Regions from separate parts of the Commensalibacter oyaizuii genome, predicted to be linked through region 2. Evidence: riboswitches for the same ligand, from Rfam matches in the RefSeq annotation. Region 2 holds a riboswitch; the other holds the start of a gene.
What was found. Region 2 has a riboswitch for thiamine pyrophosphate ahead of QJV27_RS10195 (TonB-dependent receptor). Riboswitches for the same ligand answer to the same signal wherever they lie in the genome.

Region 1 (4,552 bases), 400 kb from region 2:
CAGAGTGCTGTGTTACATTCATCGTTATGGGTCGTTCTTGTATTTATTAAAAATTATATAAAGAACCCTACATGTAAAAGGTTCATAGTAGTCTAGCAATAGATTTTTAAAGATTTCTAGTCTTGTTGTAAATTATTCCTATTTCTTTTTGCCCATATTTTTTTACCCTTTTTGCCTTTTCTTTCCATATATGGCATTAATAATTGAACCAATGCAGGTTTTAACATAACAAGCTTAATTTGGATTCCGGACCATTTTGGTAAATAATATTCCTGCTTTTTTTTACGTAATGCAGTGATAACCGTGCGACAAACTTCATCAGCTGATAACGGAGGTGTGCAGAAATTGAGATTGCTTCCTCCATTTTTGATTTCCTGACGCAACATTTTTGTATCTATTGCCCCAGGGAAAATCGAAGAGACATAAATGCGTTTGGGACGCAGTTCCATTGATAATGCCAATGCAAAACCACGCAATCCGAACTTGCCAGCAGAATAAAGAGCACTTCCTTTTAATGGCAATAAACCCCCAAGCGAATTGATGAAAATAATAGAGCTATTTCTCTTTAACAGTGGTAACAACTCTTTAGTAACAATAATGGCACCTGTTAAATTGGTTTGAATTTGCTTTTGAATCATATCATCACTTTGAAGATCCAAAGGGCCTGGATAAATATTGCCCGCGCAGTGAATTAATGCATCGATTTGACCAAAGCGTGATCGGATTTCTTGTAATAAATAATGGATTTCATTGGGTTGAGAAATATCACAAATACAACTGGTAACGTTTTTTCCAAAATGAAGTGAAATTTGTTCCATCTGCATTAAGTTTCTAGCAACCATTACGACTTTGTAATGTTTTGCCAATAAATGTTTAACCAGTTGTTTGCCTAAACCACCAGTAGCACCAGTAACGACAGCAACTTTTTTTGAACGGGTAAATATATTAAAACGCATTAGATAAATCTCAATTTAAGGAAAGAAGTATTTATTAAAATAATTTAAGCTTTTTTGGCAATAATATGCACTATAACATATTTTTGTTATAATAGTTAAACTGGATTTAAATAATATGTAAATACGATACTTTTTTTACGGATAATATTTGTTATTATCGGGGCGAGTGGGTATATATTGTTAGCTTATTGAAATAATAATAAAAGGGGACCAGTAATGCAAAAAATTGTTGTGCTAACTGGGGCTGGGGTCAGTAAAGAGTCTGGATTGGATACCTTTAGGGATGCTAATGGTATATGGGCAAAATATAGTATGGAAGAGGTCTGCACCCCAAGAGGTTTTCAGAGAAGTCCACAAAAGTTACATGATTTTTACAATAAATTACGTCAAGATTTACCGACAGTTAAACCAAACGCAGCACATATAGCATTGGCAGATTGGGAGCGAGTGATAAAAGAACGTAATTTAGAGGTTGAGTTGCTGGTTGTGACTCAAAATATCGATGATTTGCACGAACGCGCAGGCAGCAAAAATCTCTATCATATGCACGGTGAGTTATACAAGTTATGGTGTACTGCATGCGATATGAAAATAACATGGAATCAAAATTGCTTTGTGGATACGCCTTGCCCCCAGTGTGGTCAGGAAAACTTGAGACCTGACATTGTATGGTTTGGGGAAACACCTTATCATATGGATGCAATACAAAAAGCATTACTACAATGTGACTTGTTTATTTCTATTGGAACATCAGGGGAGGTTTACCCCGCAGCAGGATTTGTTGAATTGGCTGCTTCTGCTAATGCAAAAACAATAGAGTTAAATTTAGAACCTTCAGCTGGAACCTCTCGTTTTAATGAAAGCCGTTTGGGTCCAGCAACACAACTAGTACCAGAATTTGTTAAATCGTGGTTACAGCAGTATCAATCAAAGACAAGATAAGGCGTGCCTATGCAGTGTTTGAATGATTTAGTAAAAGAAATTAAAGCTTGTCATATTTGTGAAGGTTTACCTCTAGGGCCTAAACCAATCTTGCAAGCAGGGTCTGCAAACGCTCGACTGTTAATTACAGGTCAAGCCCCAGGAACGTTGGCACATAACACGGGATTAACATTTAACGACCCGTCAGGGGATCGTTTGCGTGATTGGTTACAAATTGATCGCGATGTTTTTTATAACGATCAGTTGATAGCCATTATTCCCATGGGGTTTTGTTATCCTGGTCGTTTGGAAAAGGGGGGTGACAAACCACCACGTAAAGAGTGTGCACCACAATGGCGGGATCGGCTGTTACAGGTTTTACCAAATATTCGATTAACACTATTGGTTGGGTCTTATGCTCAAAATTATGTTTTAGGCAAGGGGCAAGTAACGCAGAGAGTAAAAAATTTTCAGCAATATTTGCCTAATTTTTTTCCGTTGCCACACCCTTCATGGCGCACTCTGGCTTGGGCTAAAAAAAATCCGTATTTCGAACAAGAAATATTAGGGGAATTGAGGGTATTGGTAAAACGCGTATTGAGATTATAGAATATGTATTAGATTATAAGTATCTAATTATTATCTTATTAATATAGATTATATTTCTAGTGCTTTACCACATCATATATAATAAATACTGCATTACATCAAAATATCACAATACTTATGACGCGCACAAGGGCAGTAAATAAGAAATTCTTGTTGACTTATATGCCAGCCCTATTATCCTTAAACAATAAATAATGTCGGGGGAGTCTCAACCAAAGAGACTGAGAGGCTAGTAGAGAATATTCTCGGTTTAGCGACCCTTGGAACCTGACCCAGTTTACACTGGCGTAGGGAGACGGGATCCGTCATCAGATAGATCTGTAAGGTCAGTGATATAGAAAACATTAGTGACCAACCTCTCTTTACCGAAAATCTAAATGGGTCTTTGATTATGAGAGGGAAGAATGAGTTACAATATAGTTAAAAAGTCAAAGATCAGATTATGAAGATTTGGTCAGTGATTGGCAGTGGTGTAACAGGGTTATGTATTGCCACAACATTATGTGAACACGGTGAGGCGGTAGAAGTCATCGAGTCATCAACAATTCCAACAGCTTCTATTTTTGCTGGGGGTATGTTAGCCCCTTTTTGTGAAGGGGAAAGCGCTCCACAGGCAGTCGTTGATCATGGGGTAATGGCTATTCAATGGTGGTCAGATCATGTTAGCAGTGTTAAAAAGACAGGCACATTGGTGGTGGCCCCCCCACGAGATGGAGCAGAGTTAAATCGCTTTGCAACAATGACCAGTGATTATGAATGGGTTGTGCCTGAACAGGTCGAACCTGATTTATCCAGTCGGTTTGCACGTGGTCTTTTGTTTCCGACTGAGGCCCATCTGGATCCTCGTTTGTCGTTGCAAGAGTTAAAGCAAAATTTAATTGAAAAAGGCGTCGTTTTTCACAAGAATTCTCCTTGTGGTAAAATTATTGACTGTCGTGGGATTCAGGCAGAAGATTGCTTATCTAACCTACGTGCAGTCAGGGGGGAGATGTTAATCTTCGAATCCCACGATATTACATTCTCGCGTTCAATTCGGTTATTGCATCCCCGTTTTCCTTGTTATTTGGTTCCACGCCACAATGGGCAATTTATGCTGGGGGCAACAATGATCGAGAGCCACGATAACAGTCCAATCAGTGCACGTGCTTTGATGGAAATGTTAGGATCTGCTTATGCACTACATCCTGCATTTGCAGAGGCCAGAATTATTGAAACGGGAACAGGATTACGTCCTTCATTCCCTGATAACATGCCAGAGATTTTGTACCAAGAAGGGCGTTTTTTTGTGAATGGAATGTACCGTCATGGCTTTTTATTAGCACCGTTTATGGCACAACAATTGATGCAGAAACTTTCGCATGGAGGATAAAGATGAAGATTTATTTAAATGGTCAAGATATTGAAACACAGGCAGAAACATTAATGGTGCTATTTCAAGAACAAAAAATTGATAGTACAGCTATTGCAACCGCAGTAAACGGCGACTTTGTGCCTAGAACCGCTTATGAAACGACAAAATTAACGCAAGGGGCAAAGGTCGAAGTGCTTTCCCCGATGCAAGGGGGATAGTAATGATTTACGGTTATGAATTGAATTCCAGATTATTATTGGGTACGGCTGGATATCCTTCACCAGATATCTTAGCCAAGGCTATTATGGAATCCGAAACGGATATTATTACGGTCAGCCTTAGGCGCGAAGGGTCTGCGGGGGAGGGATTTCGTCATCTTCTAAGTCAGGTAAAAAAACGGTTTTTACCTAATACGGCAGGATGTTATACGGTTAAGGAAGCTGTTACGACCGCCCACATGGCCAGAGAGGTTTTTAATACGACTTGGATCAAGTTAGAAGTGATAGGTCATGCGGATACGCTGCAGCCAGATCCTTTTGCTTTGGTAGAAGCCGCACGAATTTTATGTCAAGATGGGTTTGAGGTATTTCCTTATACGACCGAGGATTTAATTGTCGGTGATAAATTGCTAGAGGCAGGTTGCAAGGTTTTAATGCCGTGGGGTGCCCCTATTGGTTCTGGACAGGGACTGCGCAATATTGAGGGTTTACGGACG
Region 2 (4,552 bases):
GGTATATAAATATTCACCAGAGACATAAGGACTGAAATGATGCCAGGGTTTTAATCCAATTTCTGCATCTACGCCACGTGATGTTTGACCACCAGCATTAATCGATGAACCTACCCACGCACCATTTTGTCTTAATATCGTCGAAATCATTCGATTGGTATAATTATAATTAAAAAATGTAACGCTTCCTAAAAAACGGCGACCGTTATAACGGTATCCTAGCTCTTCCTCGATTGAATATTCTGTTTTCAAATGGTTCGTGCCAATCTGTGAAATATCCCCTGTATTGGGATCGTAAGTATCATATAATGTTGATTTATTGGGAACAGCGAAATTAGTATTTACACTGGCAAAAATCTGATGCTCTTTATTAAATTGATACCGAACCCCCAATCTTGGCAGTGGTTTAGATACATTATTCCCAGTGCGATATTGAGGGCCTGGTAATCCATTCCACCCCGAACGATTGAAAAAAATCTGCTTAAATCCCGCATCAATAAATAATTTATTGTCCATAAACGTCATATGGTCACCCAGAAAAACCGCATTTACTTGGGTTATCGTATGCGTATTTTGGGCCAATAACTCCTGACCGTCAGGTAGATGAATGTTTTGATGTTTACCACTCCATAAATCCCATGGCTGTCCATTGGAAGAAACAGGCGTAAAAGGTTGCGTTACAACATCATCAGAATAATCATACCAATATCCCAATAATAATTGATGATGTTTCAAGTTTAATGTTAATGTGGGTGTAAACCCAGAACGATAAGTTCGTTGAAACCATCCCCCTAACACTGTTGCTGTGCCATCTACCGCGCCTGGGATATCAATTTTACCTTGAATAGGTTGGGTTCCTTGCCACAATCCCATCTCATTAAGCGTGGTGCCATAAGGTGAATTTCCATATCCATATTGAAAATACGGAGTTACCTTAAATTGCAATCGATCTGTTAACGTAAATTTAGAAGGCGTAGCCACATAAATTTGTTGAAATGTTTGCTGATATAATTTCCAATAATTGCTGTTATCAATTGCTGTTTTATCCCATGTGCCAGAATAATTATTTCCACCCCCTGCACCATCGGCAATCCATTGAGATTTTGTTGGAGTATAATAACTGCTCATAAGCGAGTAATTCCAGTCACCAAGGAAAGAAATCGAATTATTATTCCCCCACTCTTTTAAAAATTTAAAATCAATATGCTGGCGATGGTCATATCCTGGCCCACGCCAATTATTCCCCCCAGTATAAGAATAAGAAATAAAACCCTTTATCCCTGTTTTACCAATTTCACCCGTATCAACACGCATGAAAGCACGCCCTGTATGATGTGACCCATAAGATAGATCAATCAGTCCACCAAATTTTTCCGCAGGATCGCGCAATTTTAAATTAATTATTCCACCAGCAGCATTATAAACAGGACTGCCTAAATCGGGGGACCCTTGGGCCAAAGCGATAGATTGCAAATTCTCATTATCAACAAACTGGTTTAAATACCCAAACCCGTCAGAAACATCATTCAATGGCATTCCCTCTAAAACATAGCCTATTGAATTACCGGTCATTCCCCGAACCGTTAAATCTGTCTGTGACGATAATCCATAAGGATCAGAAGTGGAAACATTTGCCCCTGGCAACATATTGATTAAATTATATACATTAGACGTTGGAGCTTGCATTTGAATATAACTAGAAGACACAGTACTGACTGATTTCATCGCCGTTTCAGGTTTAATCAATCCACCCCCAGCATCTTTGCCAACAAAACCATAGGCTGTTCGATATCCTGGCGCTTTGCCTGTCACCATAATCTGTTCGCCCGCCTCAGATATGGGGACGTCTTGTTTATTTTTTGGATCTGCTGCAACAGCAACCATTCCCGTCACAGGCAATGCTGTCATCACACAAAATAAGCGATACATATAACTTGAGAATTTAAACATTTTACTTCCTCCCTTCGCTGGCATGATCCAGATCAGGTTCTACGAGTGTATTCTCAGCCCCTTTTTATAAAGAGACACCCCGGTTAAAACAATTTGTAATTGTTTTATCGTATTTTTACTGTGTTGAATACCCCCTTATTCATTCCATTTTTCGTGTTGTAAAAAAGGATGAGTTACATCCAAAAATGCAGCATTTTTTTCCATTGAATCAGCAATGATTGTTAAACATGCAATAGCAGCCACAATTTCCATACGAACAGCCAAATTTTGTTCGTAAAGCTCACGTTTTCTAAGCTTTTTGATAACACTATGACAAACAACGACAGTACGCCCATACCGCCCATGAAATTTAGAAATTCGTCTTAATACAATTCGCAACAAATCCTTAATGTCGTTGGTCATAATATCGTGATCAATCATCGACCTTAAACGCAAAACATTCAACCCAATCATCATGACGGCCATCGTTCCCAAATGATAGGCCTGCACGACTTTCGTATTTTTTGTTGTATTTAACTGACGTATCATTGTTACCAATAATTCCGTTGTCTGAAACAACCAAATCCGTGGGCTACGTTTATGGGTAGTCGGCACTGCCCGCATATTTTTCAATAAGGTTTGACGTAAATTTAACCGTGTATTTATTGGGCTGTACGGATAAATCAACCGAAAAGAAAGAAGCGCAAATATAATCCCCATAAATAAGGATAAAGCATTATTTGCAAATGTTACCTCGTCCAATCGGGCTTGATTGTCTAAGGACAACATATATGGCAAATACGAAGCATAGGACGCTGAAACAGACAATGTTTTTGGATTGGCAATTCCTAACCCCCCAATCAAAGTCGGAATAAATAATACCACGCATAGAGTGAACATATTTTCCATTGGAGGAATAAATACGAAAGTCAGGAAAAGACCAACAATTAATGCATAAATCGATCCTTTAAACCATCCAAAGGTTGAAGCAGAAGGATTTTCAAATAAACAAAAACGTGCACATCCCATTCCTGTTAATGCAGCAGCAGATCCCCCCTTGTCCCAACCCGTCACATACCACATGACACAGGCCGCGGTCATGGCAACAAATGTACGCAAACAATTTTTCCATGCCAAAGAATAATTTAAAGGAGGGGTAACATGAAAGTTGAAATGATCATTTTTATATGGATGAATGCTTTTATAATATTCATCTAATGTTATTTGTAATTCACCTAATAGCTCGCTTAAACTTCGAAATAAAATCCGATCATTAAAAATGGTTTGATTGACCTTTACAGCATCAGTAGAACGATTACGGTCTCGTTGTTGATAAAAACTATCTGTAATTCGTTGACGACATTCCCAGCGCAATGCATTTAATCGTTGTTTTTCAATAAGAAAACCTTCCCCTTTTTCAATACGTCGTAATAGTTTTTTTAACCGTTCCTGCACCACAGGGATAATAAGTTTAAATTCATAAGTTTCCTCACCAAAATAATTCATTTGTGTAGATAACCCTGTGCTACGGGCTAACACTGCGGTTACTGAAAATAATGCTGCATGGGCATGATCCCCCGTATGATCATGCCCATTCATTTCGATTTGCCTAAATTCTATTGTATTATTGAAATTTGTAATTGCCGTAAACAGTTCCTGAGATTTTACAACAGCCTTTTCATCCCCTGAAAGCATGTCTGCAACGGATTGAACGGTTCCTTTAATCGCAAATAATAAATTATCATTTAATTGCTGGCGGGCATGTCTATCTAAATTAAAATCAAAAAATCGTCCAACTACACTATCTGATAATACCCCAAGTAAAATATAAGTGGCCCGCGACATTGCCAGCATAAAAATTCCATCGGGGTTGTTAACTGACCCAAACGCAATGATTGCACAAGTAAAACCTGCTAAAACCATTGCATAGGCTTTAAAACTTTGCATACAGGTTCCAAACCATACGCAAACAGCTAAAAAGAACGTTACCGCCAGATTAAATAGCCATGGTTGTTGTGGAAAGATCGCGACCAAAATAATGGCTGCAATTGCACCAAAAATTGTTCCCACAGCCCGCCAATACGCTTTTGAAATTGTCTCACCACGCGACGTATTACGCGCACAAATCCAAACCGTCATGGGTGCCCATTTGGGACTGTCCAATTCCATCCACAGCGCAATACCCAGTGCCAAAAAGGACGCAATTGTCGTACGCAATGCAAATAAAAATGCAGAACGAGATGGCGCATATATCCAGCCAAAAGACTGTATATATGCTTTTGATAAGATTAAATGCCTGTCCAGCCACGACGTGACTGTTTGTAGTCGTGCCACAAGAAACCTTTAAAATTTTAATATGATTTAAATAAATGAAATTAAATAATAAAACTTATTTACTTTATTCTATTTTTACAACTACTACAAATTTTAAATATATTTATCTATATAAAATTCGTTTTTCAAAAATAAAGATTTTAATAAAAAAGCATATTATGGGATTTTACCTTAAGGAACGATGCGTTTCTATTTAATGCATATGCAATCAAGATCAAAGAAGAGATAGCCGCACTAACTTCTATCCTAACGGCTAAATTACGTTCTGTTTCTTCTCTTTTTCTAAACT

Region 1: another riboswitch for thiamine pyrophosphate. It lies ahead of QJV27_RS08230 (FAD-dependent oxidoreductase); the one in region 2 lies ahead of QJV27_RS10195 (TonB-dependent receptor).

What each region holds. Positions count from the first base shown of each region.
Region 1 covers NZ_JASBAO010000001.1:1,816,023-1,820,574, forward strand. Annotated here, with positions in the region: gene QJV27_RS08210 (adenine phosphoribosyltransferase) at 1-22, opposite strand, end outside; gene QJV27_RS08215 (SDR family NAD(P)-dependent oxidoreductase) at 117-956, opposite strand; gene QJV27_RS08220 (NAD-dependent deacylase) at 1,173-1,898, shown strand; gene QJV27_RS08225 (uracil-DNA glycosylase family protein) at 1,908-2,486, shown strand; TPP riboswitch at 2,676-2,797, shown strand; gene QJV27_RS08230 (FAD-dependent oxidoreductase) at 2,929-3,855, shown strand; gene thiS (sulfur carrier protein ThiS) at 3,858-4,055, shown strand; gene QJV27_RS08240 (thiazole synthase) at 4,058-4,552, shown strand, end outside.
Region 2 covers NZ_JASBAO010000001.1:2,216,143-2,220,694, reverse strand. Annotated here, with positions in the region: gene QJV27_RS10195 (TonB-dependent receptor) at 1-1,950, opposite strand, end outside; TPP riboswitch at 1,943-2,042, opposite strand; gene QJV27_RS10190 (FUSC family protein) at 2,086-4,263, opposite strand; gene QJV27_RS10185 (FUSC family protein) at 4,404-4,552, opposite strand, start outside.